DNA from 2 places in the Paenibacillus sp. sgz302190 genome. Region 2 is predicted to be linked to the other one. Evidence: predicted binding sites of a transcription regulator. Region 2 holds the regulator's gene; the other holds the start of a gene.
The links. Region 2 encodes CtsR, which represses protease genes until heat stress. Its sites were predicted from a motif close to ATGGTCAATAAAGGTCAAACA; they were not measured.
Positions count from the first base shown of each region.

Region 1 (15,527 bases), on a different contig from region 2:
CGTCAGTTGCAGGAGCGGAGATGATTACTTTCTTAGCGCCGCCTTTCAGGTGAAGGGAAGCTTTTTCTTTCGCTGTGAAAATACCGGTAGATTCAACAACGATTTCAGCGCCTACGGAAGCCCAAGGCAGGTTTCCAGGGTCGCGCTCAGCGAATACTTTGATGGAACGGCCATTCACGATCAGTTCGCCTTCGCCAGCTTCTACAGTAGCGTTAAGTTTGCCGTGAGTTGTGTCGTACTTGAGCAAGTGAGCCAATGTTTTTACGTCTGTCAGATCGTTTACTGCCACGATTTGAACTTCAGTGCTGTTCAGAGCTGCGCGGAACACGTTGCGTCCAATACGTCCGAAACCGTTAATACCTACTTTTACCATAGCGAATTCCTCCTAAGATTTAAAAATTATATGGTCAAGACGGTCAAAAAGACACGTCATGATGGCATTTGTGGGGCATGCTTCATAATTTCCAGCGCGGCGGCTTCATCCGTCACGAGCACGTCTTCCTGGCCGTGAAGCAGTACTGAAGCGATCGCTTCCCCCTTGCTCTTGCCGCCTGCGACGCCGATGACGACTTCAACGCGCTGAATGTCTTCCAGCCTGAGGCCGACTGTAGCCATCTTGTGGACGACATTTCCTTGCCGGTCAAAATAATAGCCGAACGCTTCGGCCAAAGCTCCTTCTTCCTGCAAGCTTTGCGTCGTCCGGGCATCCACCTTGCGCCTGCGGGCCATGACCATAGCTTCTCCGATTCCGTGTACGACGATGCGGCAGCTGCGCACGACGTCGACAACCTCCTGGATCTGCGGGTCCTGGATCAAAGTCTGATAAGCTTCTTCGCCCAAATGGTCGGGCACATGCAAAAGCCTGTATTTGCCGCCTGTCTTTTTGGCCATAATGGATGCGATGGTGTTCGCCTGCATATCCACGCTCTCGCCGAGTCCGCCCCGGGCCGGTACGAACCAACTGCCCTTCATGCGCGACGAGATCGTCAAATGGTTCGCAACCTGCGCCATCGTCGATCCGCCTGTTACAGCAATGACATCGTCTTTGGCGACGTGTTTGCGCAAAGCGGCCGCTCCTGCCCGTCCAAGCTCCTTCTTCGTGAAGGCGGAGACGTCCGAATCGCCGGGCACGACGATTACCTGGGCGATTTGAAACGCCCGGCTGATGCTCTCTTCCAGGTCGGTCAGACCGAAAGCGGCTTTAATGATCGGTTCCATCTTCTCCAGAAGCCGGTGGCCGGATTCGCTGACCTTCATGCCGGTGGCATCCGTCTCCAGCAGGCCCAGCTCCTTGAGGAACTCGACCTCGCCGCGCAGGACGCGCTCCGTCATATCGAGCGAGCTGGCCAGCGTTCTTCTCCCTACGACACCGGAAACAAGGATGTGGCGCAGAATCGAGTAACGTTTTTTCATAACATCCATGAGGTCCGGCAAGAGCTGCTTTTGAATGTCAAGGATTTCTCTCATATGACGATCACAACGCTCCTGCTCCATTGATTGGACGTTTTATGTCCCGGGTATGCATTTTTCGTCCCACCCGAGCAAAAAAAATTGAGTACTGCCAGTACTTCAAATTCGGTAAGTCTTTAACTTGAATCGCACATTGTCGAGATATATCGTTCCGTGCATTATTATTATAACCAATTGCTTTGTCAGATTCAACAATTGTTCAAATATTTTTGCCTTTTTTTACTGAAAGCATTTTCAGTCTTGCTTTTTTTTATTCGGTGTCATATAATAACCCTTGCTTCACTAAATTTCAATTGCATGCGCCCGTGGTCCAATGGATATGACGTAGGCCTCCGGAGCCTGAGATAGGGGTTCGATTCCCTTCGGGCGCGCCAACACGAACGAAGATCAGTTGCGAAACTGATTTTTTTTGATTATAAGTTTGACCTTTCTTGACCTTTGTTTGTTTTTTCGGTATCATACTAGTTAACAACGAGTTCGTTTGAAAATGTTCCCTTTCGTATTAAGAAAGGCGCAGACTTTTTAAACATTCTCTTGGCCATACTGTAAGTAGTATTTCCATTTGAAACCATTGTACCCATCGAAGGAGGTAATTCTCATGAGTTTTATCCCTATGGTCGTTGAACAGGACGCCCGCGGCGAAAGAGGCTATGATATCTATTCCCGTTTGCTGAAGGACCGCATCATTTTCCTCGGTACCGGCGTAAACGATGTCGTCGCGAACTCCATTATTGCCCAGCTTCTTTTCCTGGCCGCACAAGACCCTGACAAAGATATCAGCCTTTACATCAATAGCCCAGGCGGTTCCATTACAGCAGGGATGGCCATCTACGATACGATGCAGTTCATCAAGCCGGACGTTTCCACGATCTGCGTGGGCATGGCCGCTTCCATGGGCGCATTCTTGCTGACGGCCGGCGCCAAAGGCAAACGCTACGCGCTTCCTAACAGCGAAGTGATGATCCATCAGCCGCTCGGCGGTGCGGAAGGTCAAGCTTCCGATATCGAGATCCGCGCGAAACGCATCCTCAAAATGCGCGACAACCTGAACAAAATTCTTGCCGAGCGCAGCGGCCAGCCGCTGGAGCGCATCGAGAAGGATACGGACCGCGACTACTTCATGAGCGCTGCGGAAGCGGCGGAATACGGACTTATCGACAAAGTCATCGAGCGCGTGTAACGCCATCCGCTCAAAACAACAAAAAACCAGCCTTCCCGAACGCTTCCGGGCGCTCAGGGGCTGTTTTTTTTATGCTTACTTTTTATCTTCCATAGGGTAGAAAATCAGATCGATCGGGAACGCCGATCCCGCCGGAGGCGTGAACTCGATATCCAGGGAATCTTCGCTTCCCGTGGTCCGGGCCAGCAGCGTCAAACCGTCGAACGCCGTGACTACGCCGGAATACGGAACGGGAATCATTTCTCCGTTCACCTTGAACGGGCCTTTGAACACGCCGCCTTTGGCCATCATCATGACCGCCATTTTGCGCGGCTTGTTGATATGCATTTTGTACACGACGCCGTAGTTGCCGCCGTTATCCACGTTTTCCTTGCGCATCACATCGTAGCCTTTGACGAACGGGTCGGTTTTGTTGTCTCCGATCGATACCACCGATGTTTTGGTAAAGGATGAAGCATCTATATCCCAATTAATCTGGGAGACCGGGAACGTTCCCCGCACATGGCCGGTGTAAGGCAGCAGCGGAAGATCTTTCAACGAGTTCGTGGACAGCTTCTCGGTAACGGCAAAAGACATTTGCAGTTCCCCATCGGTTTCCACGTCGTAGAACAAGTTCACGCCTTGACCCGGATAAAAATCGGGAAGCTTCGCGTAAACATACGTTTGATGCGGCGGAATGGTCAGCTTTTGATCATACACATTGTTTAGCAAAAAGTCCACGGAAGCTTCGCTTCCAATCAAATTCGCATATACGGAAGGGTATACTTCGCCTTTGTTCGTCGTTTTGATCGTAACGGCTTGGTCCGTATTGTTGGTGGCGAAAATCGCCATCGTCATCTTTTGCTTCGTGCCGTTAATGTGATCGGCATACAAGCGCGCTTTTCCGTTGATGTTATCCTGATACAAAATCCCTCTCTCGGTAAACTCTTCGGGACTGTCGCTAACCAGAAGCTTGCGGTCGGTCTCTTGCGTCACCTTCTTGGTCAAAGCCGGCATTTGGTTAAAATGCGCCCAGATGATGCCCCAGTCCGCTTTGATCGAGCTGCCGATCGGCTTGGTGTAAATCGGATACTCGAACTCGCTCAAATACTGCTGGTCGACGACTGTGACGTAGCTTTTGAACTCCTTGCTCACATGTCCATGGGCATCGGCCACCGTCAAGGATACCGGATACTTGCCCGGTTGGAAAAAGGCTTCCTGCTTCCCTTTCCAGTTGTAAGATACAAGGCCTTCCGCATCCGGATCGTAACTCAGGTCGACGTATTTGACAGGCTCTCCGAGCCGGTACGAAGCCTTCGCCGTTGTAAACTTGGCGACAGGTGTGGAGTTGCTGTCCCGATCTACATAAACACCCTCAGCCGCAGGAAACGAAATGATTTCCACCCGGCGGAGCTCGCCGTTGTACGTATATTTGGCCCCCATATAGTCCGCTACCCATGTCAGCTTCACCAGCAGCTTGCCATTCACGATTGAAGCAACTTTATCAAAAGGGGTATCGACGCCGTTGATCGTCACTTTCTTGTTGTCGACATCCAGTACGATATCGTAACCTGATGGTGTCATATGAATCGTCCGGGTCGCGTCGCTCCACTCGACTTTGAATCCCATCGAATCGCCGAGGAATTTGGCGGGAACGAACGTGCTGCCGTCAATAATCGTGGCCGGGGCGTCCAATTGCACCTGCTCGCTGTTCACAAATGCATCCGTCTTGTCCAAATACAACAGGATCATGGAGGCGCTTGCGGAAACCGCACCGGCTACAGGCGCTATTGCAATGCTCGACACAAACATAACCAGCGCCAGCAGCAGGGTAAGCTCTTTCTTGAACTGTTTCATCTTCTGACTCCTTTTGTCCGATAAGTAAGTGAAAATGGCAAAAAGCCTTTTCCTTCTTTAGTCACGTTAATTAGACGCGCGCATCAAGAGAAAGGTTTCTCACATTCACAAGTTGTTAACAATTTTGCCACGAAATTAGCTGATAAAGGAAATTGGGCGAACGGCCCGGCGGAAACATATATTCCTTCGAAATGACAGGCGCCGGCCACTCTTGGCCGGCCGCTTGCGCAATCGGGAAGGAGACAGCTTGGCGTGAAAAAACCTGCGAAAGTGCAGGTTTTCCCTGTGGAATTGACTTATTTTGGACAAAAACCTGCAAAAGTACAGGAATTATCACCGAAAGTGAATCTGAGCCCACGTATTCGGTGAAAAGCCTGCACTTTTGCAGGAATTCTTCGCGGCCAGCGATCAAGGACGCAAATTCATGTATTTTTGCAGGTTTTCTTCGTGCAGCCTGGCAGATTGCGGCTATCGCCTCTGACGCTGCGGGGGGTCTTGGGCAGCCTGATTTTTGCAGGCTTTCTACGCAGCACGGCCAGGCGGATTACGCAATCGACTCCGCCCCCTCGCATCTTTGAGCAACTAAGGTAAAAACGCAAAAAAGCTTCCCCGAGAGGAAGCCTTCGTTCGAATTATTGGTTCTCCAATTCTTCTTTGCTGACCAATGTGACTAAAGCGTTTACAGCCTGCTCGGCGTCCGAACCTTCCGCACTTATGAAAACTTCGGTCCCTGTGCTGATGGCGAGGCTCATAATACCCATGATGCTCTTCGCATTTACTTTCTTTTCATCTTTTTCAACAAAGATTTCCGATGAAAATTTATTCGCCTCTTGAACAAACAATGCCGCAGGTCTGGCATGAAGTCCCGTTCTCAACTTCACAACGACTGGCCGTCTGGACATGGAACTAATTCCCCCTACTCAAGCTTATATGAAATACTGTCGAATACATCTCATTACCCTATGTTAAAACATTATAGCATTTTTCGCGGAAGTACACTAGAAAAATTGAGAAAAACTTGCGAATTAGCTGTTTGGTTGTGTCGTACTTACGAATTTCGCAGTTTTTCGGCTAATTCATCTATTTTTCGAAGGCGATGATTCACGCCCGACTTGCTGACGCTGCCTTTTAGCATATCGCCGACTTCCTTCAGGTTCATATCCGGATGCTGCAGCCTGATTTCGGCGACTTCCCGCAGCTTCTCCGGCAAGTTCTCGAGGCCGACTTCCCTTTGCAGCAGTCGGATGTTGTCGATCTGCCTGACGGCCGCGCCGATCGTCTTGTTCAGGTTTGCCGTTTCGCAATTCACGATACGGTTCACCGAATTGCGCATATCTTTCATAATGCGCACGTCCTCGAACCGCAGCAGCGCTTGATGAGCGCCGATGATGCTCAGGAATTCGATGATTTTCTCGCCTTCCTTGATGTAAAAGACGAACCCTTTTTTGCGCTCGATGAAGCGCGCATTGAGATCGAACTTGTTCGCCAACTGGCACAGCGCTTTGCAATGCTCTTCATAGATCGAGGCGATCTCCAGATGGTACGAGGAGCCCTCGGGGTTGTTAACCGAGCCGCCGGCCATAAATGCACCGCGCAAATACGCCCGTTTGCAGCAGTTGCCGCGGATAATTTCCCTTTCGATATCGGGCGTGAACAGAAAGCCCTCGGAGACGATTTTCAGGTCGCTCAGAAGCTCCTGCACTTGTCCGGGCACTCTGACGATGTACACGTTGTTCTTCTTGAGGCGCATTTTTTTGCGCACAAGCAGCTCCGTATGGAGGTGGTACGTCTTTTTCAGGAGGGTATAGATTCTCCTTGCGATGGCGGCGTTTTCGGTTGAAATGTCCAGGATGACGCGTTGATTAGACAACTGCACGGTGCCGTTCATACGGATCAGCGCCGACAGTTCCGCTTTTTCGCAGCACGCATCCGTTTCGATTAAAGTCAGTTCTTTTTTGGTTTGTGCCGCAAAGGACAAAGGTCTCACCTCTTCCTTAACATCCAGCTTTCGACGAGCTGATAAATATGGTCACTCAGCTTTTCAGCATCGTGGCGCAGGTAGGTACGGAACAGCACGAGCCGGTCGGCAATGACCTGGTACCCTCTCTTCGTCACTTCATCCAAATCGAGGTGGACGGCCTTGGAGCCCTGCTCCGCGTACTTGGCCTGAACCTGAGGCGGAATCTCGCCATTGTTGACGATGACATAGTCGAACAAATGGTGGCCCAAATGGCTGTGAATCGCGTCCAAATGGTCGCCGACCGAGTAATCGTCCGTTTCGCCCGGCTGCGTCATCACATTGCAGATGAACATTTTCACGGCGTCCGAGCTCATGATTTCCTGAGCGATTTGGGGAACCAGCAGATTGGGGAGTATGCTCGTGTACAAACTTCCCGGACCGCACAGAATCGCATCCGCCTGGCGAATGGCCTGCAGCGCCTCCTCCAGAGGAGCGACATCGGGAGGTTCGATCAATACGCGCTTGATCCGGCCCTGCGCCTTGGGGATTTTGGACTCGCCCTCGACCGTTGAGCCGTCTTCCATGACAGCTTTCAGCACAATCGCATGGCTGGATGCCGGCAGCACTCTGCCCTTGACCGCGAACACCCGGTTCATCTCTTTGACAGCGGTGACAAAGTCGCCTGTAATGTCCGTGAGAGCAGCCAGTATCAAATTCCCGAGACTGTGTCCGGCAAGCCCGGTTCCCGTCTGAAACCGGTACTGCAGCATTAAAGAAAGCAGAGGCTCCACATCGGCCAAAGCCGTCAGCACGTTGCGAATGTCGCCGGGTGGCGGCATCTGCATTTCCGCTCGGAGAATCCCAGAGCTCCCCCCGTCATCGGCGACTGTCACAATAGCCGTAATATCAACGGGCTTCTCTTTCAATCCTCTAAGCATAACCGAAAGCCCGGTGCCGCCGCCGATAACAACGATCTTGGGAACGCTCTGCAAGCTATCTCTTTTCATCTATACACCCTCTTAAATAATGAACAGCTTCTTATACGCGGTCCCGTTCGGCGTCCCGGTGGCTTACACGCACGACTTCCGTCTCGCTGGTCCCCATTACTTTGCCCAAATATTCCGAAATGGCGACAGACCTGTGTTTGCCTCCCGTACAACCGATTCCGACGACGACCTGGCTCTTGCCTTCTTTCTTATACTGCGGCATCAGGAAGTGCAGCATATCCAGCAGTTTGGCAAGAAATTCCTGCGTTTCGTTCCATTTCATGACGTAATCGTACACATCCGGGTCCTGACCGGTCTGCGGACGCAGTTGATCGACATAATGCGGATTCGGCAAAAAGCGCACGTCAAAAATCAAATCGGCATCAATCGGGATTCCGTACTTAAATCCAAAAGAGATTACATTTATAGATATGCGATTCGTTTCCAAGTTGGTAAACCTGGAAATAATTCTTTCCTTGAGCTGGGTCGGCTTAAGCGCACTCGTATCGATGACTTGTGTCGCCAAGCCTTTCAGCTCTTCAAGCAGCTTGCGCTCCAGGCCGATACCGTCCAGCGGTACGCCCTGCGGAGCGAGCGGATGGCGGCGGCGGCTTTCCTTATAACGCTGCACCAGGGCAGCATCCGTAGCGTCAAGGAACAGAATCTCGTAGGTCAGGGTATAATTCTCTCGAATGCTGCGCAGAGACTCCTGAAGCGCCGTAAAAAACTCACGCCCCCGCAAATCAATCACCAGCGCGACTTTCCCGATTTTGCCCGCCGACTGTTCGATCAGTTCGGCAAATTTGGGTATGAGCACCGGAGGCAAATTATCGACGCAAAAAAATCCGAGATCCTCCAGACTCTGTACAGCGATCGTCTTCCCTGCGCCCGACATTCCTGTGATGATGACCAGCTTCGCTAAAGGGTGGATTTCTTCCATGGTTACACACCTTCCTTTGGAGTGCGTTTCGAGGACGGGTGTTGAGGCTTGGGAAAGGATTTCCGTTCCGAATATCGGATGTCGGATGCACGTTTGCGAAGACGAACGCTTCGCAATTTCCGTGAACGGCCGAGCCTTTCGCTAGCCTTCGCGATAAAGACGCATTGCTTTTCAGGCACCCGGAGATCCTTTCTCCAAAGCTGCAGCCCGTCTGCGAAACATGGCTGACACTAACGCAAGCTCAAACCGGCGGCGCCAACGACGCCCGCATCGTTGCCGAGTGTGGCAGGAACGATCTCAACGCCCTCGGCCGCCACTTCAGTCGTATATTTTTTAAACGTCTCCCGAATCGGGGCGAACAGGATTTCTCCCGCCTTGGATACGCCGCCGCCGATAACAAAGCGCTTCGGATTCAGTATGATGGAAACGGTCGCCATCGAACGGCCGAGGTAATAAGCGGCACGGTTCACGATACGCAGCGCCACTTCGTCCCCGCTTTTCGCCGCATCGAACACGTGTTTGGCTTCGATATTGTCGTGCAGAGCAAGCGACGTGCGCTCGCCGCGCTCTACAGCTTCTTTGGCCATGCGGATAATTCCCGTCGCGGAAGAAACCGTCTCCAGGCAGCCCACTTGACCGCAGCCGCAATTGATCGCTTCGATATCGGGAACGATGCTAATATGTCCGAGCTCGCCGGCCATACCGTTGGACCCTTGATAAATTTTCCCGTTAATGATAATGCCTCCGCCAACACCCGTTCCCAGCGTATAGCATACGCTGTTATCGATGCCTGCAGCCGCTCCCGCCCATGCTTCACCAAGAGCGGCGACGTTCGCGTCGTTGTCTATTTTTACCGTTTTGCCAAGCAAAGCTTCAAGCGTGCTTTTTGCGTGGACATCGCGCCATTGCAAGTTCGGCGAAAATTTGACAATGCCCTCCGGAATATTCAGAAATCCCGCAAGACCTGCACCAATACCGGCCACTTGCTCCCACTCGAAAGGAGAATCGTCAACAATTTTGCGCACATATTCGGCAATCCGGTTCAAAACCGCCTCAGGCCCCTGATCCGCGCCCGTAGGCCCCTCATAAGTGTGCAGCAGCTTTCCGTGCTCGTCGCAAATGCCGACCTTAATACTGGTACCGCCTAAATCTACACCGATATAAATCTGATTTGACATTGCAAGGTCACCTCAACGAATAATCATAAAATTTTCAGATATAAGCTCCTGATCCAACTATATGACAAGCCCGAATACAGGTCAAGGTTGAACAGAATTTAGCAGCTCCCCATACAGTAAGAAAAACGTGGAAAGCATTGCCCTCCACGTTTTCGTAACAGATCCGGTCGAATTAAAGCGACTGGCTCCAATCGTGCACGATATGTCCTTCAAGGAACTTCTCGCATTCAAGCGCCGCTGCGCATCCGCTGCCTGCGGCCGTAATTGCCTGACGATACTTCGTATCCTGAACGTCTCCGCACGCGAATACGCCGGGAATGTTCGTTTCTGTCGTACCCGGCTTGACCAGGATGTAACCCTGCTCGTCAGTCGTAATTTGACCGCCGAGGAATTTCGTGTTCGGCGTGTGGCCGATCGCTACGAAAATGCCGTCCGTTTCGATAATCTCTTCATTGCCGGTTTCGTTGTTTTTCACTTTCAAACCGGTAACGCCTTTGTCGCCGGAAACGACTTCAAGCGGCGTATTGTTGAGCGCCCATTTGATTTTCTCATTGCCGCGTGCGCGGTCCTGCATGATTTTGGAGGCGCGCAGCTCATCGCGGCGGTGCACCAGGCGAACTTCGGAGGCGAAGCGAGTCAGGAAGTTCGCTTCTTCCATCGCGGAGTCCCCGCCGCCGACTACGATAATTTTTTTGCCGCGGAAGAAAAATCCGTCGCATGTAGCGCAAGTGCTGACGCCGCGTCCGATGCTGTCTTTTTCGTTGGTGATACCCAGCAGTTTGGCGGAAGCTCCCGTAGAAATAATCAGCGTCTCTGTTTCGATCTCGCCCAGACCTTCAACCTGCAGCTTGAAAGGACGATTCGTCAGTTCAACGGAGTTGACCCAGCCTGTTTTAAACTCGGCGCCGAAACGCTCCGCTTGTTTGCGCATATTTTCCATGAGCTCCGGCCCCATAATTCCTTCAGGGAATCCCGGAAAGTTCTCTACTTCAGTTGTGGTCGTTAATTGGCCTCCCGGTTCCGGACCTTCAATGACAAGCGGACTAAGGTTGGCACGAGCTAAATAAATGGCTGCTGTCAGACCGGATGGCCCTGTTCCTACAACGACTGTTTTATACATATGGTTTCCCTCCTATTTGAAAAGCTTATATATGCAAGCAGAAATGAGTTCCGCCTACTGGATTTGGAAAAGAAAGCCGGGGTTCGCCGCAAGCGGCGGTCACAACCGGTCAAATACTGGTGAATTTCGGGAAAATGGCTTCCATTTTTTCACGCAGCCCGCAAGCTTCGTCGATCAGTTTCACGTTTTTGCTTACGGTAGAGACGGTGACGCCGTAACGAACCGACACTTCCTGATACGAAATGGCGCGGCGGTGCATTTTGGCGATCAAATATTCCAAAGCTGCGGCCCAGCCTTCCGACTTGTTGATTTTGGGCACACCCGGATAAATCTTGGTCAAATATTCGACCCAGAGAATTTCCAGATCGTACTGCTGAATCATATCATACCGCTTATGCATATGCGCAAGCGCGGTTTCCATCACTCCCTGCCACTTGGAATCCCATACAGGCAAGTGCGGGGAGTACGGTGAAGCCTGCACGACGACGTCGCGCTGTTCGAGAACCGCCGGCAGCGGATCGCGGACGCCGATGCTGCGGAGTACGAATATGGCGACCTTTTTCAAATAATCGTCCTCTTCGCGCTCCAGAATAAAATCTTTCAGGGCATCCTTCACTTCATTGTCGGCAATGAGGCCGAACGCCTGAATGACCTGCAGCTTGGTATCGATATCCCCGTGCCGAAGCGCCCAAAAGAACGAAGAGCGAACCAGCGGGTCTTTCTTCAACTGCTCCGGTATGCCTTGAGTCGATTTTTCCAGCACGCGGAATTGTTCCTCGAAAGGCAGATGGTAATGGTAGCTCCACGTCGGCGTTGCGGCATCGTCCTTGAGGTTTCGCAGCTGATCCAAATAAAATTTGGAAATCTCCGTCCCCGGGTCGAGCTTCTCCACTTGCTTCCAGTGGCGCTGCGCCTCCGCGAACCGGCCGATATGGCACGCAGCTACCGCGGCATAATGATACAGGCAAGGATCGGCTGCGCCTTCGCCCGCCTTAATCAGACGCTTGAACAGATGGTACGCCTTCTCGTGCTCGGCCAAAATCCCCATCGTCGTAGCAAGCTTGAATACATGATCCTGCTGAAACGGATACGTTTTGCACAGCAGCTCCACCAGTTCCGCAAGCTCTTTCTTATTGCCGAAATGCTGGTGGAAAATGGCCAGATTGCACAGCGCGTGCAAATTGCCGGAATCGATTTCGAGAACGCTGTGGATCGTCGACATCGATTTCTCGAACTGGCCCATGTAATAGTAGGCCAACGCCAAATTGTTCCGGGCCGCCAGGAAATCCGGATGCTTCTTGATCAGCTTCTCCAGCTGGCGCACCGCCTCGGCAAATTTGCCTTCTTCCAGAAGGGCCCTCGCCTTATCATGCTCGAAGAGCCCTTCTCGACTCTTGATGCTAGTGAGAGGGGCAGGGCGTTCAAGCTCGTAGCTGAGGAGCTCCATCATTTCTTCCGATTCTTCGAGGAACTGCCCGCTCGGGTCGTTCTCCAAATATTGGACCAACGCTTGCTCCGCCAGCTCAAAATTTTCCATGTTGGCGTAGTTGTTGGCCATATAAAAATGACATTCCGTCATCGTCGGATCGATTGTATCAAGAATTTGCTGCAAAATAAGGTTCGACTCGTCGTAATTGCCCGTCTCAGAGAGAACCCCTGCAAGATTGCAGTGATTCACCGGGTTATCCGGTTCGTACTCTACAGCACGCCGGAAATATTTTAATGCCTTATCGTAATGAAATCGATCCAGGGATTGAACCGCTCTCTCGAAAAAGAATGCGGCATCCATGTTGATTGAAATGACTTTGGGCTTCAGCGCTTTGGACACACGCTTCTTCTTTTCCATAGCAAGGCACCTCCGGTAAATTGATTTCCATCAAATTATACCATAGATCACCCGGAAGCCAAAAACTTTATCCAAAAGGAGGAAAAATTTAGATCAGGTTTAAAAAGCCGGCTTTCAGAACCGAGAAGGTTGGACGATATCCGGAGAAGGAGGAACGGAGCGTAGAGGGCTTCTACGTGAGTACCGGACTTCCCGGATTCGTTCAAGATTCGATGCCGATTAAGCTTCCTGATTCAACTTCGTTATCAAAGCCGGCTTTTTAAACTTCCTTACACGCCGCCGTATTTGAAGAGGGAGGATAGGGATCCACCTTCAGTAATAATACGAATAGCGTCCGACAGCAGCGGAGCTACGGACAGCACGCGGAATTTCTCGGAGTGGCCGTCCGGAATTGCGATGGAATCGGTAATAATAACTTCCTTGATGTTCGGATGGTCGAGACGCTGGAGCGCAGGACCGGAGAAAACAGGGTGAGTCGCGCAAATATATACGTCGTGAGCGCCTCTCTCCTTGAGCCCTTCCACAACATTGACGATCGTCGTTCCGGTATCGATCAAATCCTCGATAATGATCGGCGTGCGGCCCGCGACATCGCCGATCACATGCGTGATCACGGCTTCGTTGTGAGCAGGACGTTTTTTGATCATCATGGCAAAAGGCGCATCGAGAATGTTCGCCATTTTCTCGGCGGTCGTCGCGCGCCCGGCATCCGGAGATACGATAATCGGATCGACAAGATTTTTCTTGCGGACGCAATCGCTGATTAAATCAAGTGCGGTCAAGTGATCCACAGGAATATTGAAAAAGCCCTGGATCGCAGGAGCGTGCAGGTCGATTGTCACCACGCGGTGTGCGCCCGCGGCACTGAACAGGTCAGCGACCAATTTAGCGGAAATCGGCTCACGGGGAGCAGCTTTACGTTCTTGACGGGAGTAGCCATAGTAAGGAATGACAAGGTTGATTGTTCTTGCGGAGGCTCTTTTCGCCGCATCCATCATGACCAGAAGTTCCATCATATGCTCATTGATCGGATGGGAAAACGTTTGTACCAGAAATACGTCGCAGTTACGAATCGATTCTTCGTAAAGACAGTAAATTTCTCCGCTTTTAAAACGGGACAGTTTGATTTGCCCAAGCGGCTGGCCGAGCTCATTGCAAATACGTTCCGCAAGCTTCGGATTCGACGATCCGGAAAATATTTTAACATTGTCGCTATACATGGTTAATGGCTACCTCCGAAGGTTTCATTAAATAGGATTATTCATGCCTATATCATTATACATGAAAGGTGTCGAATTTAAAAAGTAACAAGATGCCGCTTTCTCGTAGAAAATGTGGCTATTTCGTTAAATCCTAGCTCTTTCAGCAGCGCTCTGGCCTGGTCCAAATATTGGGACAACCGCTCCGGCTGGTGCGCGTCCGAACCGATGGTTAAAGGAATTCCCACCTTATGGCAATATTCCAGCATCCGCCTGCTCGGAAACATCTCTTCGCACGGCATGCGCAGGCCGGATGCGTTCAGCTCGATCGCAAGCCCGCACTCCTTGACCGTGTCCAGCGCAGCTTTTTCCAGCTCCCACGGATCGCGTTCCGGCTTATACCCGAATCGTTTGATGACATCGATATGGCCGATATAATCGTAAAATCCCGTTCGCGCCGCTTTCATCACCGCATCGTAATATTGCGCGTACACTTCATAGACATTCTTGCCGTCCCATCCCGCTACCTGGCGAAAATCGGAAATATCCCACTCGCCCAAAAAATGCACCGAGCCGATCACGTAATCCCACGGGTATGCCTTGACGATCCGCTCGATCTCGGCCTCGAAGCCTTCGATATAATCGCCTTCAAGCCCGACGCGGATGTCGATCCGGTCCTTGTACTTTTCTTTCAGATGCAGGCATTCCTCCACGTAGCGCGGCAGCTCATCCATAGGCATCGCCATCTCGGGCCAATAGGCCGCCGGGTCCACGTGCAAAAGCGGCATATGATCCGACAGCCCCAACTGCGTGAGCCCGATCTCGATGCCGCGTTTGACATAATCCTCCAGTTCCCCGGAGGCGTGACCGCAGCGCACATGATGTGTATGATAATCAATCAACATCCGTATCACTCCAGGTCTGCAAAATATTTATTTTTTGACGTGCCGGCGCTCCAGCTCTTTCATGACTTCGTCAAGCGGGAGCTTGTTGTTGCGCAGCAGCACCATCAAGTGGAAAATCAAATCGCTCGCTTCGTAGCGAAGCTCGTCGTTGTCCTGATTTTTCGCGGCGATGATCACTTCCGCGGTTTCCTCGCCGACTTTTTTCAAAATTTTGTCGACGCCTTTTTCAAACAGGTAGGTCGTGTAGGCTCCCTCCGGGCGTTCGGCTTCCCGCGATGCGATCACGGCTTCCAGCTCGGACAAAATCGCGAAGCGGCCTGCCGGCGCAGCTTCGATAGCTTCCGCCGCGGCGCCTTCCGTTTCCAGCGGAATGCTGTTGTAGAAGCAGCTGTACTTGCCGGTATGGCAAGCCGGACCCGTCTGCTCGACCAGAACGAGCAGCGTATCGGCGTCGCAATCATAGCGCAGCGCCTTAACCTTTTGCGTGTGGCCGGAAGTGGCCCCTTTATTCCAAAGCTCCCCGCGGGAACGGCTCCAGAACCACGTCTGGCCGGTGGAAATCGTGCGCTGCAGCGACTCGCTGTTCATATAAGCCAGCATGAGCACTTCTTTGCTGACGGCATCCTGCACGACGGCAGGCACAAGTCCGTGAGCGTCGAATTTGATCGTATCTATCGCAAATGTCATCGGATTTCAACTCCTTTGTCCTTAAGGTCGTTCTTGACCTCTTGGATCGTCAGCTCTTTATAGTGAAAAATGGTGGCGGCCAAGCCCGCATCGGCCTTGCCTTCGGTGAATACGTCGTAAAAGTGTCCGACCCGGCCCGCTCCGCCGGATGCGATGACAGGGATGCCAACCAACCCGGATACTGCACTGGTTAGCTTCAAATCGAAGCCGTCCTTCGTTC
Region 1 covers NZ_JBZYAO010000004.1:18,619-34,145, reverse strand. The annotation lists gene gap (type I glyceraldehyde-3-phosphate dehydrogenase) at 1-373, opposite strand, end outside; gene AC6RNO_RS06835 (sugar-binding domain-containing protein) at 430-1,467, opposite strand; tRNA gene AC6RNO_RS06830 (tRNA-Arg) at 1,770-1,844, shown strand; gene clpP (ATP-dependent Clp endopeptidase proteolytic subunit ClpP) at 2,069-2,650, shown strand; gene AC6RNO_RS06820 (copper amine oxidase N-terminal domain-containing protein) at 2,726-4,486, opposite strand; gene AC6RNO_RS06815 (HPr family phosphocarrier protein) at 5,119-5,388, opposite strand; gene whiA (DNA-binding protein WhiA) at 5,535-6,464, opposite strand; gene mgfK (gluconeogenesis morphogenetic factor MgfK) at 6,470-7,453, opposite strand; gene rapZ (RNase adapter RapZ) at 7,485-8,372, opposite strand; gene AC6RNO_RS06795 (ROK family glucokinase) at 8,603-9,550, opposite strand; gene trxB (thioredoxin-disulfide reductase) at 9,723-10,670, opposite strand; gene AC6RNO_RS06785 (tetratricopeptide repeat protein) at 10,780-12,516, opposite strand; gene AC6RNO_RS06780 (ribose-phosphate diphosphokinase) at 12,786-13,736, opposite strand; gene hisJ (histidinol-phosphatase HisJ) at 13,814-14,620, opposite strand; gene hisIE (bifunctional phosphoribosyl-AMP cyclohydrolase/phosphoribosyl-ATP diphosphatase HisIE) at 14,648-15,307, opposite strand; gene hisF (imidazole glycerol phosphate synthase subunit HisF) at 15,304-15,527, opposite strand, start outside.
Region 1: clpP (ATP-dependent Clp endopeptidase proteolytic subunit ClpP) is a predicted target of CtsR. The motif match lies at 1,889-1,909, and genes of this name have one in related genera.

Region 2 (15,527 bases):
TCGACCGTCAGCTCGGCTGCCTGTTCGATCTGCTGCAGGAAGCTTTGCAGCACGACAGGAACGTGCTCTTCTTGCAGAACCGCTGCCGCTTCTTCGTCGATATGGAGCTCGTCCTGGAAAAACAGCCTCGACAAATCGACAATTTCCGCCGCGTAGCGCATTCTTTCCTGGTTAAGCCCTACCAGAGCGCTTACCCACTCTTGCGCAGCTGCATCCAGCTCTTCCCGGATGAACCCGGCTTTTTGCAGATGAGGAATGCACAGTTCGACAACGCGGGACAGCGGAGCTTTTTTCAAATAATGGTTGTTCATCCAATTGAGCTTGTCCATGTCGAATACGGCAGGGCTCTTGGATACGCGGCTCAGGTCGAACCCAGCGATCAGCTCTTCTTTGGTGAAAATTTCTTCTTCTCCCCCTGGCGACCAGCCGAGCAGCGCGATAAAGTTCAGCACCGCTTCAGGCAAATAACCGAGTTCCTTGTACTGCTCGATAAATTGGATAATGGACTCGTCCCGCTTGCTCATTTTTTTGCGGTCCTGATTCAGAATCAGCGCCAAATGGGCGAATTCGGGAATCGGCAGCCCCAAAGCTTCATACATCATAATCTGTCTCGGCGTATTGGACAAATGCTCCTCGCCGCGAATGACGAGATTGATCCGCATCAGGTGGTCGTCGAGAATAACGGCGAAATTATAAGTAGGTATGCCGTCCGGGCGAACAATGATAAAATCGCCGATGCCGTTCGACTCGAATTCGACATGCTCGCGCACTTTGTCCTCGAAGGCGATCACGCGGTCTTCGGGGACGCGAAAACGAATGGACGGCTTGCGGCCCGCAGCCTTATAAGCTTCGGCCTGCTCGGCCGTCAGATTGCGGCACTTGCCGGAGTACCGCGGCATTTCGCCGCTCGCTTCCTGCTCGGCGCGCTCCTGCTCAAGCTCTTCCTCCGAGCAGTAGCAATGATAAGCGTCGCCTTGACTCAGCAATTGCTCGACGTACGGCCGGTACAGGTCCAGGCGCTCCATTTGGCGGTACGGACCGTACGGGCCTCCGATATCCACGCTTTCGTCCCACTCGAGACCAAGCCATTTGAGACCGTTCAGCTGGTCGGCGATGCCGGACTCCTTGTGGCGGGTTTGATCCGTATCTTCAAAACGAACGATGAAAGCCCCGTTATGCCGACGGGCCAGCAAATAGTCAAAAAGCGCGGTACGGGCGCCGCCGATATGCAAATGCCCGGTAGGACTGGGCGCATAACGCACGCGTAATGGATGACTCATGATAAATCCCCTCTTTGTCCATAATTATCTGCTATTCTAGCACATCTCGAATTAAACAAACAACCGATTGCGCGGCGATGCCTTCGCCTCTTCCGGTGAATCCGAGCTGTTCCGTCGTTGTCGCCTTGACGTTCACCTGCTCGGGCGTCGCCTCCAGCGCCTCCGCGATAATCGCTGCCATTTGCGGAATATAGGGCGACATTTTCGGCTTCTGTGCAATGATCGTCGAATCGGCGTTGCCCAACCGGTAGCCTTTGGCTTTGGCCAACTGCCAGACCTGCTTCAGCAGCACCAGACTGTCGGCATCTTTGAACTCCGCGGACGTGTCGGGAAAATGCTTGCCGATATCCCCCAGACCGAGCGCTCCCAAAATCGCGTCAGTGATCGCATGCAGCAGCACGTCGGCGTCCGAATGGCCGAGCAGCCCCTTTTCATAAGGAATCGTGACGCCCCCGATAATGCATTTGCGGCCCTCCGCCAATTGATGCACGTCAAAACCTTGTCCAACTCGAATCATGACTTACCCTCTCCCCTTGCATGTTCTAAAAGCCATTCCGCCCAAGGCAAGTCCTCGGGGGACGTAATTTTGATGTTGTAGTAGTCCCCTTCGACAACGAGAACTTTTGTTCCCATTCTCTCCACCAGGCTTGCATCGTCCGTGCCGATAAAGCCTTCCCGGGCAGCTCGCTCATGCGCCTCTCTTAAAAGAGAAAGCTGAAAAGCCTGCGGCGTTTGGATCGCCCACAAGCTTCGTCTGTCCGGCGTGGATTGAATTTGCTTCGCTTCATCGACAATTTTGATCGTATCCTTCACAGGCACGGCCAGCACCGCGGCACCCGCCTCCTTCGCCTTTTGCAGACAATCGAGAACGTGCTCCACGGCTACGAAAGGCCTGACGCCGTCATGCACAAGCACCCACTCCGTGTCCGGCCCCAGCGCTTCCAAGCCCAGTCTTACGGAATCCTGCCGCTCGGCGCCGCCGACTTGAATGCGGGTCACTTTGGTCAGCGCGTTATCCGCCACGAATTGCTGGCAACGGACAACATCCGCCTCCGGAGCGACCAAAATGATTTCGTCCACTTCACGTATGTTTTGAAATAATTGCAACGTATGTACCAAAATCGGTTTTTTGCCGATCTGCAAATATTGTTTGCTCTCTACCGTCCGCATGCGGGACCCTTTGCCCGCCGCCACGATGACAACCCCTAGCTTCCCCATAAATTCCCCACCTGGATAATTGCTGATTTGCCTCCCCCTATCATACTAATTTTACTGGGCTTTTTCCAACAATTTCGGCTTTGCGAAAATCATCCGGCCCGCCGATGTCTGCAGCACGCTCGTAACCATCACTTCCAGCGTCGTTCCGATAAACTCGCGCCCGCCTTCCACTACGATCATCGTGCCGTCGTCGAGATAGGCAACGCCTTGTCCGTGCTCCTTGCCGTCTTTGATGACCTGCACAATAATTTCTTCCCCGGGAAGCACCACCGGTTTGACGGCGTTAGCCAGATCGTTGATGTTCAGAACCGAGACGCCTTGAAGCTCGCACACCTTATTCAGGTTAAAATCGTTCGTAATCACTTTGCCCTGCAGCACTTTAGCCAAGCGGACGAGCTTGCTGTCTACCTCGGAAATTTCCTCGAAATCCCCTTCGTAGATCAGCACCTTCACTTCCAGCTCTTTCTGAATCTTGTTTAAAATGTCCAGACCGCGCCGGCCGCGGTTGCGTTTGAGCAAATCCGAGGAATCCGCGATATGCTGCAGCTCTTCCAGCACGAATTCCGGGATTACCAGCGTGCCTTCGATAAAGCCCGTTTTGCAAATATCCGCGATGCGCCCGTCGATAATCACGCTCGTGTCCAAGATTTTATGCTCCTCATACGGTCGATGCGTCTGCTTATCGGAGCCTTGGGACCGGCTTTTGGCCCAAATTTGCATCAGCTCGTCCCGCTTGTTATAACCGATGCGGAATCCCATAACGGCGAGCACGGCAGCGGCAACGACCGGTACGAAAGGCCCGGCCCAAGTAGCTTGCGCAAGCACGGGAAAAGCGAGCGCCGAGATCAGCAGGCCGATGACAAGTCCGACAGTTCCCGAGAGCAGGTCGGCTGCGGGAATGCTTTCGACGTTCCTTTCTCCCCGGATCAGCAGCTTCATGCCATAATCGGCCACCCAGGCCGACAACACGAACATAGCGGCGGCACACAAGCCGGCCAGCCAGAAAGCTTGTCCTTTTCCGTCGGCAAAACCCGTCATACGAAGTATCGAATCACTCCATTGATAGCCCAAACTTCCCCCCATGATTGCAAAAATGATTTGTATCCATTTCTTCATCATAGATTCACCTCCACGTCAAACTATGTTTAAGTCCCTTTTACAATTATGTTCCAATTTATCCAACGTTAATCATTCAAATTGAAATATTAGGGGGCTTCCATTATAATGAAGTTGGAAGTTACAAACACACCGAGGTGGATAAATGAGCACCCTGACCTTAAAGCAGTTCCAGGATCAAGTATCCGAGTTGTTGCTCCGTCACCGCAGCTTGCTTGACGTCCTATCCAAATTTCAACAAACGAATGCAGCAACGAACCGCTCGGTCATTAAATCCATTACGGAATGCGGATGTATCGGGATTCATGCCGCCAAACAGCAGTATCATTCCGATATGACGTTGGACGAGGCCAAGGAAGTACTGGAGACTCATGTGAACGGACAGTTGTGCGAGCAATGCAGCGAAGTTCTGAGCGCCGAACTCGGGCGGAACTTGTTCTATATGGCGGCTCTTGGCAACATTCTTCAGGTAGATTTGGAGCAAGTTTTGGAGAATGAATCCAAAAAATGCTCGACACTCGGACTTTTCAACATGTCTTGATGACGATGACAAAACAAAAAAGCATTTATTTTTTCTGAAGCGCTTCAGAGAAAATAAATGCTTTTTATTTTCGGAATGCCGGTCTTATACGTCGGATTTGACGGAGTTGTCATCCATTGCGCGTCTTTTGTTGCGTCTGCGCAATCGGATGAAGATGCCATCAACGTTTTTTTTTAAGCCGTACAATGCGTAGAGCAGCAAAGGTACGAAAATCATTTTGGAAATCGACTCCGGCCATTTCACCGCTATTAAGACCGCAACCGCTACGATAAGCGGCGTCACCCATATGGCGGCCTTCGGAATGCCGGCTTTCTTGAAGTTCGGGTATTTTACCGTGCTGACCATCAAATAAGACAGAAGAACAGTGCTGACCAACAGGACGTACACGTTAATTTCGTTATTGAACAAAGCAAGCGTACAGAGCACGCCGCCCGCAGCCGGTATCGGCAGCCCGATGAAATATCCGGGAGTTCCGGCCACGACATTAAAGCGGGCCAGACGCAGAGCGCCGCAAATCGGGAATATCGCCGTTACGATCCAAGCAAAAGCCGGACTGATTACGGCCGGATTGTTAAACGCAACGACATACATAATAAATGCGGGAGCAACACCGAACGAAATAACGTCGGACAGCGAATCCAGCTCCTTGCCAAATTCACTTTGCGCATTCAGTGCCCGTGCCACTCTTCCATCCAGCCCATCCAGCAGCATGGCTACGATTACAAGAACTGCGGCGCGCCCCGGTTCTCCGTTGAACACCAGGATGATCGAGAGAACGCCAAGAAATAAGTTCCCTACGGTAAAAAGGCTGGGAATCGATTTTGTTAACATATGTTTTTGTCCACCTCTGGATTTACTATACCCTAATTCACGCCTTAATAAAACCTCAACAATGATACTTTATGATTGTATCTACTTTAAATATGTCTGTCAATGAAGACTTGTTCCTGAATTCGTTTCAAACCTTCCTTGATCGCGCGCGCTCTGACCTCTCCGATGCCGTCGACTTCATCCAGCTCCTCGATGGTTGCCATCATCATATGCGGCAGGTAGCCGAATTTCTCGACCAGATTGGCAATAATGATCGAGGGAAGCCGCGGGATTTTGCCAAGCATTCTGAATCCTCTGGGCGATACGGGCTCTTCCGCAATCGCATTCGTATGTGAGTAGCCCAGCAGGCGGATAATTTGTTGAGGTTCCAAAAGCTCATCCGACGAGAGGCGCTTCAGCCCCGTCAACACGTCTTTGACCTTGTCATCCGATAGGTCGCGAACGTAATCTTTGATCAGCAGTCGCGCCTCCAACTCCGAATTGCCGACCAGTTCTTCGAGCTGCATGCTGATTAGACGGCCCTCATTGCCAAGCTCGTTGATGTACCGGTTGATTTCGGCCCTGATTCTAAGCACCATCTCGAACCGGGCGATGACGTTGGTCACATCGTGCAAAGTAACCAGCTCTTCGAATTCCGACGCGCCCAAATTGGTAAGCGATTGATCCAGGACCACTTTGTACCGCTCCAGCGTCTGAATCGCCTGATTCGCCTTGGTCAAAATAACGCCGATATCTTTCAACGCATAGCGCAAATTGCCTTGATACAGCGTTATGACATTGCGCCTTTGCGAGATCGAGACGACGAGCTTGTTCGTCTGCTTAGCCACCCGCTCGGCGGTCCGATGCCGGATACCTGTTTCGGACGACTGGATCGACGAGTCAGGAATCAGCTGCGTGTTCGCATACAATATTCTTTTTATATCTTCGCTTAAAATAATCGCCCCGTCCATTTTTGCAAGCTCGTAGAGGTAATTGGGCGAGAAATCGCAATCAATCGAAAAGCCGCCGTCTACGATTTCCATCACTTCCGGACTATAGCCGACGACAATCAGTCCTCCCGTTTTGGCACGCAGGACATTTTCCAATCCGTCTCTGAACGCGGTACCAGGGGCTACCATTTGCAGCAACTGGCTCATTACGTCCCGCTTCGTCTCTTCTTTGCTCATTTTATTCCTCCTGATGACTGGCTGGCTCCATGCAGGCGAGTCAGCCCAGCGCCGCTGCTAGTGCCTCTGATACCGTGTTTACTCCGATAATCTCCATTCCGGGGGGATGCGTCCATCCCTTCAAGCTTTTCTCCGGCATAATGACTCTGCGGAAGCCCAGCTTCTGCGCCTCTTTCACCCGCTGATCAATGCGGGAAACGCCGCGCACTTCGCCCGTCAAGCCGATCTCCCCAAACACAACGTCATACGGCCGGGTCGGCTGGTCCTTGAAAGAAGAGGCTATACTGATCGCCACAGCCAGATCGACTGCAGGCTCATCCAGTTTGACGCCGCCCGCTACATTCAGGTAGGCGTCCTGATTTTGCAGGAAAAGCCCCATGCGCTTCTCCAGCACCGCCATAATCAGCGAAAGCCGGTTATGATCGATGCCCGTAGCCATTCTGCGCGGGGATGGAAAATTCGTAGTTGATACTAATGCCTGAATTTCGACGAGCACAGGCCGGGTTCCTTCCATACTCGCTACAACCGTGGAACCCGCCACCCCGAGCGGCCGCTCGGACAGGAACAGCTCCGACGGATTGCTGACTTCGACAAGTCCCGCTTCCTGCATTTCAAAGATACCGATTTCATTGGTCGAACCAAAACGGTTCTTCACCGCTCTCAGCAAGCGATAGGAATGATGCCGCTCGCCCTCGAAGTACAGCACGCAATCAACCATGTGCTCCAGCATTCTCGGTCCTGCAATGGCCCCTTCCTTCGTGACGTGACCGACGAGGACCGTTGCAATTCCTTTGCCTTTAGCAATTCTCATAAAATGGCCTGTGCATTCACGAACTTGGCCAACCGTGCCCGGAGCGGACGCAATAGCCGGATGATAAACCGTTTGAATGGAATCAATGACCAAAAAATCGGGATCCGTTTCCTGAATCGCCTCTTCGATCAGCTCCAGATTCGTTTCGCAGAGCACATACAGCAGCGGCGATGACGCTTCCAGGCGGTCAGCCCGCAGCTTCGTTTGCTTAACCGATTCCTCTCCGGATATATAAAGCACTTTCTGCCCGGCTTGCGTAAGCGCGAATGAAGTTTGCAGCAGCAGCGTCGACTTGCCGATCCCCGGGTCTCCTCCGACGAGAATCAGGGAACCGGGAACGATGCCTCCGCCCAACACGCGGTTCAATTCCTGGTTATTCGTCAATACTCTCGGCTCAGGGCTGCTCTCGATATGTATGATAGGGGTGGGCTTTTCTTTCGTTCTGGCGAAAGAGGAATTCATCCCCTGGGTGCGAACAACGGTTTCCACTTCTTCAACCATCGTATTCCACGATTGGCAGCCTGGGCATTTGCCCATCCATTTCGGCGATTCGTAGCCGCACTCCTGGCAGCAAAATTTCGTCTTCTGTTTGCTCATTATGCACTTGCTCCCTTATAAGACATGCGGAAATATCTGGCTATACTTACCAATAAAAGTTTACCACTTTTGCTAAGTGTGTGAAAGGGCCGATGAAAAATATACGAAAGAAAAAGCATTTTGCCGCCACCGCAACGGATGGAGCAAAATGCTTTTCAGGAACATTATTGGGCTGTTACGCCTTCGCCGCGAAGGACGACAAGCTCGCCTTCTTTTTCGTCGATGGTTAAGGAATCGCCTTTGGAGATATTGCCTCTGAGCAGCTCCTCGGACAGCCGGTCCTCGATATGCTTTTGAATCGCTCTGCGCAGCGGTCTTGCCCCGTAAGTCGGGTCAAAGCCTTCTTTGGCAAGGAACATTTTCGCTTTGTCCGTAAGGTTGAAGTCCACTTCCTGCTCTTTCAGGCGCTTGCGCAGATCGTCCGCCATCAGGCTAACGATTTGAGCGATATGCTGCTCATCCAGAGAGTGGAAGACGATGATCTCGTCGATCCGGTTCAGGAACTCCGGACGGAAGCTTTTCTTCAGCTCGCCCATCACTTTGTCTTTCATGTTGGAGTATTCTTTGCCGGCATCCTGCACGGCCGTAAAGCCGAGCGTGGAGTTTTTCTTGATCATCTCCGCGCCCACGTTGGACGTCATGATGATCAACGTGTTGCGGAAATCGACGGTGCGGCCTTTGGAATCCGTCAGGCGTCCGTCCTCCAGCACTTGAAGCAGGATGTTGAACACTTCAGGATGAGCTTTCTCGATCTCGTCAAGCAGGACGACCGAGTATGGTTTGCGGCGCACTTTTTCAGTAAGCTGGCCGCCTTCCTCATATCCGACATACCCCGGAGGCGCTCCTACCAGGCGGGATGTGGAGTGCTTCTCCATGTACTCGGACATATCGATGCGAATGACGGCGTTTTGATCGCCGAACAGCGATTCCGCCAGGGCGCGTGCCAGTTCCGTTTTACCTACGCCGGTTGGCCCAAGGAAGATGAAGGAGCCCATCGGGCGCTTCGGATCTTTCAGACCGGCTCTGGCGCGGCGGATGGCGCGGCTTACCGCTTTGACCGCCTCTTCTTGACCGATTACGCGCTCATGCAAAATGTCTTCCATTTTGAGCAGACGCTCGGTCTCTTCTTCGGCCAGTTTGCTGACCGGAATTCCCGTCCAGCTTGCAACGACCTGAGCGATATCCTCCGGAGTCACTTCGGTATCCAGACGGCCTTGTTTTTCTTTCCACTCGTTTCGCGTGGAATCCAGTTCCTCGCGAAGTTTTTGCTCGGTATCGCGCAGGCCGGCCGCTTTTTCGAACTCCTGGCTTTGCACGGCCGCATCTTTTTCCTTGCGGATATCATCCAGCTTATTTTCCAACTGTTTCAAGCTAGGCGGAATCGTGTAGGAACGCAGCCTTACTTTGGAGCTGGCCTCGTCAATAAGGTCAATCGCCTTATCCGGCAGGAAACGGTCGGTGATATAGCGGTCGGACAGCTTCACCGCTTCCTCGATAGCCGCATCCGTAATTTTCACGCGGTGATGCGCTTCGTAACGGTCGCGGAGCCCGTGAAGAATTTGAATCGCTTCGTCAGGAGACGGCTGGTCTACCGTAATCGGTTGGAAACGGCGCTCGAGCGCTGCATCTTTCTCGATATATTTGCGGTATTCGTCCAGCGTAGTCGCCCCGATGCACTGCAGCTCGCCTCTCGCCAGCGCCGGCTTCAGGATGTTCGACGCATCGATCGCGCCTTCCGCCCCGCCTGCGCCGATCAAAGTGTGCAGCTCGTCAATGAACAACACGATATTGCCCGCTTGGCGAATCTCGTCCATAATCTTTTTGAGCCGGTCTTCGAACTCGCCGCGGTACTTGGTTCCCGCAACGACCGAGCCCATATCGAGGGTCATGACCCTTTTATCTTTCAACGTTTCCGGAATTTCATTGTTGATGATTTTTTGCGCCAAGCCTTCGGCAATCGCCGTTTTACCGACGCCCGGTTCCCCGATCAGGACCGGATTGTTTTTCGTTCTGCGGCTCAGCACTTGAATGACGCGCTCGATTTCCTTGCTGCGCCCGATAACCGGATCCAAATGGCCCTCTTTCGCAAATGCGGTGAGGTCTCTGGCCAAACCGTCGAGCGTCGGCGTGTTCACATTCGGATTAGCGCCGTGGCTCGGCGATACGGTTTCGCTGCTGCCGAGCAGCTGCAGCACTTGCTGGCGCGCTTTATTCAGGCTGACGCCGAGGTTGTTCAGCACACGCGCCGCGACCCCTTCGCCTTCGCGAATGAGCCCGAGTAAAATGTGCTCGGTTCCTACGTAAGTATGGCCTAATTTTCTGGCTTCGTCCATAGAAAGCTCAATGACTTTCTTTGCTCTCGGCGTGTACGCGATGTTGGTCGGCTGTTCTTGACCGCGGCCAATCAAGGATTCCACTTCGTCCTGGATCTTCTCAAGCCCCAGGCCCAGTGCAATCAGCGCTTTGGCTGCAATCCCCTCGCCTTCACGGATCAGTCCGAGTAAAATATGCTCAGTTCCAATATTGTTGTGCCCCAACCGAACGGCCTCTTCTTGAGCTAAGGAGAGAACCTTTTGCGCTCGTTCCGTAAATCTTCCAAACATCATAGAGAAACACCTCCAAAAGTAATATATCTATGGAAAACCCAAAGGATGATGCTGCCTTTAATAGCGGCCGAACTTTTCCCGGATCAATTCCGCCCTGCGGATGTCGCGGTCTTCGGCGGATAACTTTTCTCCCGCGCTCTGCTGCAAAAATCCGGGCTGCGTCATCACCAGCAGTTCATTGAGAATGTTGGATGAAACGTTGTTGATGATCCCAACGTCAATGCCCAGCCTTACATCCGACAATCGTTGGGCCGCTTCCTTCGAGTCCATAATCCCCGCATAGGATAATATCCCGAGGGAGCGGTTGACGCGGTCGATGATGCGCATTTTGGATTCTTGCATTAGCTTATGCCTTGCGGCGCGTTCATGCTCGATAATTTGCCGCGCTACGCTAAAAAGATTGTCGATGATCTCGTCTTCCGACTGGCCCAACGTAATCTGGTTGGAGATTTGAAACAGATTACCTAAAGCTTCGCTGCCTTCCCCGTATAATCCTCTAACGGTCAGCCCAACTTGTGTAACCGCCGATAAAATCCGGTTGATTTGTTGGGTGAGCACGAGCGCGGGGAGATGCATCATGACGGAAGCCCGAATCCCTGTGCCCACATTCGTAGGACAGCTCGTCAGATAGCCTCTTTTCTCATCATACCCGTAATCAAGCTGGGCTTCAAAAATATCGTCAAGCTGATTGGCCAAATCCCATACTTCTTTAATCTGAAATCCGGGACACAAGCACTGGATCCGCAAATGGTCTTCTTCGTTGATCATAATGCTGATAGATTCATTCTCGCTTAATATGACGGCTCCATTCCTGGATTCGTTCGCCAGATTCGGGCTGATCAAGTGCTTTTCCACCAGCACCATCCGCTCCAGCTCGTTAAGCTCCGACAACGGAATCAGCGAAAAATGACTGATCGTTTCCAGCTCTTCGTTGTCCAAAACCCCAGAGAGCCGATCAAGCACTTCCTCCGATTGCTGATTCGTCGCGAGCATGGGATAAGGATAATCCTTGAGGTTGCGGGCAATGCGTATCCGACTGCTGATGACAATATCGGATTCCGGCCCGTCCCCCTTCATCCATTCGCTTAAAGCATCTCCTGTAAAACGATGCAGCGCCATTGAAATCATACCCTCCTCAAGACCCTAATTTCCGGCGATCTTCTTTTCGATTTCCCGAATTTGATCGCGGATTTTAGCCGCCTGCTCGAACTCTTCGCTTTCGATGCGGGTCATCATTTCCTTTTTGAGACTTTCGATTTCCCGCTTGTATTGAACAAGTCCTCCGGTGCGTTTGGGAACTTTGCCTACATGAACCGTGTTGCCGTGCACTCTTTTGAACAGAGGATCTAATTTCTCCGAAAAGCTTTGGTAGCATGAACCGCAGCCGAATCGCCCGAGCTTGCTGAATTGGGTGTAGGTGAGACCGCAATGTTCGCAGCGCACCGACTGCGGCTTGGCAGAAGCGACCGACGAAGGCTCAAAATCCAGAAGTCCCGACAACAAATTGTGGATGGAAAATCCGTTGGAAGAGCCCGGAATCATCTCGCCCTTCTCGCGGGCGCAAGTTTCGCAAATGTGAAACTCGTTTTTGTCGCCGTTTATGATCTTGGTGAAATGAAGCGTCGCCGGCCGTTTGCCGCACTCCTGACAAATCATAAAGTGTACCCCTCCCTCATTTGCTCAGCAAGGATATCAGCATTGCCTTAAGAATATTAGCGCGGATTTCATCCCGCAGCGGGAGCTTGAAGGTCAGCACATCCCTGGAGATAGCCGCCTTGATCAGATTGGCCTCACGTGCAGAAATAAAATGGCCTTCCTGCAGCTGATAAATAAGTCCCTCGGAGGCGACCTGATCTATGTGAGTGTGAATCGTCCGAAAAATGTGATCGAGTATGGAGCCGTGCTGACGCAGCTCGATTTTCTGGATGCGAATATAGCCGCCGCCCCCGCGCTTGCTTTCCACAATGTATCCCTTCTCCAAAGTAAACCGGGTGCTGATAACGTAGTTGATTTGGGACGGAACGCATTGGAACTGATCGGCAAGCTCATTGCGCTGAATCTCGATCGCTCCTTCGGGACTTTGCAGCAAAACTTGTTTCAAGTACTGCTCGATAATTTCTGAAACATTACGCATCAATTCATCCTCCCAGAATTCTAGAAGTAAATTGACTTTGACTTTCTTTGACCTTAACTAAATTATAATCATTTCCTTTCTTTTTGACAAGTGTTGCTGTTAAAAAGTATTTTGCGCCTGATTTGCGGCCCTACACTCAGTATTTACAAAATTACTCCAACTTAACGTCACGGCGCTTTCCAATTGATTCTTTTTTGCTTTTTTTGCTATTGACAAGCAAGCGTACTTAGGAGTACGATTTCAAAGGAATTAAATATGTCCTCGTTAGGTGAGGCTCCTATACAAACATAGGCCACTGCCCGGAAATATCGAAAGATGCCAATGGGTAGAACAGGAACTGCCGGATTAAGGCTTTTCTTAAGGTGGCTAAGCGAACGAACGTTCGCTTTACGTTGTATAGTGTCAAAACTGGACTAGGGGGAGCCGTTTTATTGCCTTGTAAACGCATGCCCTCTGGGACCAATCCCTGAGGGCTTTCATATTGTATGTACAAAGGGGGGAAACTGGAAATGGACAGTAGTAGTCGAATGCGACAGATGAATAGCTTGCCATATGCATTGTTAGCTAGGAAACGTGTGCATCCATTATTCAGCGTACCCTCAGATCGTCATCAAGCATGTTCAAAGCCCGGCTTGCCCAAGGGCTTGTTCTGCCGCTGATTCATCTGATAATCAATCTGAATAGATGGAATATTTGCGCTCTCCTCCTGCCAATTGCAGGGGAGAGTTTTTTTATTTCGCCCAAAGGGGGTTATCACGATGAAATGGAACGGCTTCTCCACCATCAACAGCAAACGTAAGTTCGGTTTGGCGGACATCATCGTCTTTCTCATGCTTATGTCCATTCTTTATATGGCTGCCCAGCTTGGCGCCGGTATGCGCGCCCCATTTTCTCCAAGCCAGCAGCCTGTTATGAACCTTGACCCCTATCTGCTTCCTTATTACGCGGGGCGCTCGCTTTTGAGAATGTTCATCGCCTTCGGCGCTTCGTTATTGTTTACGTTCGTATACGGGCGAATCGCCGCGAACAACCGGATTGCCGAGAAAATTATGATCCCTGCGCTCGACATCCTGCAATCCGTGCCTGTGCTCGGTTTCCTGTCGGCAACCGTCTTGATGTTCATGGCGCTTTTTCCCGGCAGTCTGCTCGGCGTCGAATGCGCTTCGATCTTTGCCATATTCACCGGTCAGGTATGGAATATGACATTCAGCTTCTACCACTCGCTGACGACGATACCGCGGGCGCTGGACGAAGCAGCCAGTATTCACCGGCTTGGCCGGTGGCCGCGCTTTACCAAGCTCGAAGTGCCCTTTTCCATGTTGGGGCTCGTGTGGAACAGCATGATGTCTTTCGGCGGAGGCTGGTTTTTTCTCGCGGCCAGCGAATCGATCAGCGTGCTCAATCAAGACATTCATCTGCCCGGCATCGGATCTTACATGGCTTTGGCCGCCGATCAAGGAAACGTGAAAGCCATTGTATACGCCATTATCACTATGGTCATTCTGATTATTCTGGTAGACCAGCTGTTCTGGCGGCCGATCGTCGCTTGGGCGCAAAAATTCAAGAACGAGCAAACGGAAGCGGGCGAAGTGCCGCAATCCTGGGTATACGATATCCTCAAACGCGCCAGATTCGTTCGCTACGCTAATCATGCCGCCGGAACCTTTTTTCACGACCTAAGCAGTCGTTTCAAAAAGCGAAGCGCCGCCATCCATTGGCCGAAACCGCCTGCACTCGCATCCAAAATAGCGGTCCGGCTAATCGGAATCGTCATCATTTTGTTCGTCGCGAGGTATGTGTATGAAGCTCTGCTCGAAATCGTACAGTTAAGCTGGAAGGAATTGTTGCGGGTTGTCGGACTCGGGCTTTTAACGGCTCTTCGCGTATTCGTGGCAACGCTGCTGGCCGCAGCATGGACGGTTCCGGTCGGGGTCATGATCGGGATGAGTCCCAAACTATCCAGGATTGCTCAGCCTGTTGTGCAGGTCCTCGCTTCTTTTCCGGCCAATATGGCTTTCCCGTTGTTCGCCATCCTGTACCTGAAGCTTGGGATCAGCATGGATATCGGCGCTGTTCCTCTCATGATGCTGGGAACGCAGTGGTACATCCTGTTCAACGTCATCGCCGGAGCGATGGCTATTCCTTCCGATTTGAAAGAAGCTGCATCTATTTTGCGTTTGTCGCGTCTACAAACATGGGTGAAGTTAATTTTGCCGAGCATATTTCCTTTTCTCATTACGGGATGCATAACCGCCAGCGGCGGCGCTTGGAACGCAAGCATCGTATCCGAGCTCGTCTCGTGGAAAAACAACAACCTGCAAGCGTCCGGGTTAGGAACATTCATTACCGAGGCGACAACCAAAGGAGATTGGCCGCAAATCATTTGGGGAATTATCGTGATGTGCCTGCTGGTCGTTCTGGTCAATCGCTTGGTGTGGCGCAAGCTGTACGCCGTCTCCGAGAAAAAATATCATTTGGAATAGAGGTGTCTTCACCATGAAACATGCATTGATCGAACTGCAGCAAGTTCTCAAACATTACGATATGCCGGGCTCGGCCGGCGCCAACATCCTGGAGGATATCCATCTGAAAATAACGGAAGGCGAGTTTGTCTCCATCCTGGGTCCATCCGGTTCGGGCAAATCCACTCTGCTTCGAATCATTGCCGGGCTCATCCCTCCCTCTCAGGGAGCCGTCTTTTATAACGGTAAAGAAGTACGGGGGACTAATCCCGGAGTCGGCATGGTCTTTCAGTCTTTTGCGCTTTTTCCGTGGCTGACCGTGCTGGAGAACGTAAAACTGGGGCTTGAAAATAAACCGCTGACGGAAGCGGACAAAATGCGCAAAGCCCTCTCAATCATCGATATGGTCGGATTGGACGGATTCGAAAGTGCCTATCCGAAAGAACTGTCGGGAGGGATGAGGCAGCGTGTCGGCATTGGCCGCGCTTTAGTGATGGAGCCCGACATTTTGCTGATGGATGAGCCTTTTTCGGCCTTGGACGTTCTGACCGCGGAGAACCTCAAACGCGACTTGCTTGAACTATGGACGGAAAAGAAGATTCCTACGAAGTCCATTATTATGGTCACGCACAGCATCGAAGAAGCGGTGTACATGTCCGATCGGGCCATCGTCCTGTCTCGCGACCCTGCCCGGGTCATCGCCGATATTCCCATTTCCATGCCTCATTGGCGAAACAAGCAGGAGCCGCACTTTACAGGCCTTGT
Region 2 covers NZ_JBZYAO010000045.1:47,911-63,437, forward strand. The annotation lists gene gltX (glutamate--tRNA ligase) at 1-1,280, opposite strand, end outside; gene ispF (2-C-methyl-D-erythritol 2,4-cyclodiphosphate synthase) at 1,312-1,797, opposite strand; gene ispD (2-C-methyl-D-erythritol 4-phosphate cytidylyltransferase) at 1,794-2,498, opposite strand; gene AC6RNO_RS31935 (PIN/TRAM domain-containing protein) at 2,550-3,617, opposite strand; gene AC6RNO_RS31940 (nucleoside triphosphate pyrophosphohydrolase family protein) at 3,760-4,155, shown strand; gene pssA (CDP-diacylglycerol--serine O-phosphatidyltransferase) at 4,240-4,986, opposite strand; gene disA (DNA integrity scanning diadenylate cyclase DisA) at 5,073-6,152, opposite strand; gene radA (DNA repair protein RadA) at 6,193-7,560, opposite strand; gene clpC (ATP-dependent protease ATP-binding subunit ClpC) at 7,725-10,166, opposite strand; gene mcsB (protein-arginine kinase McsB) at 10,224-11,285, opposite strand; gene mcsA (protein-arginine kinase activator protein McsA) at 11,310-11,822, opposite strand; gene AC6RNO_RS31975 (CtsR family transcriptional regulator) at 11,839-12,300, opposite strand; M-box (ykoK) riboswitch at 12,554-12,728, shown strand; gene AC6RNO_RS31980 (ABC transporter permease) at 13,059-14,783, shown strand; gene AC6RNO_RS31985 (AAA-associated domain-containing protein) at 14,797-15,527, shown strand, end outside.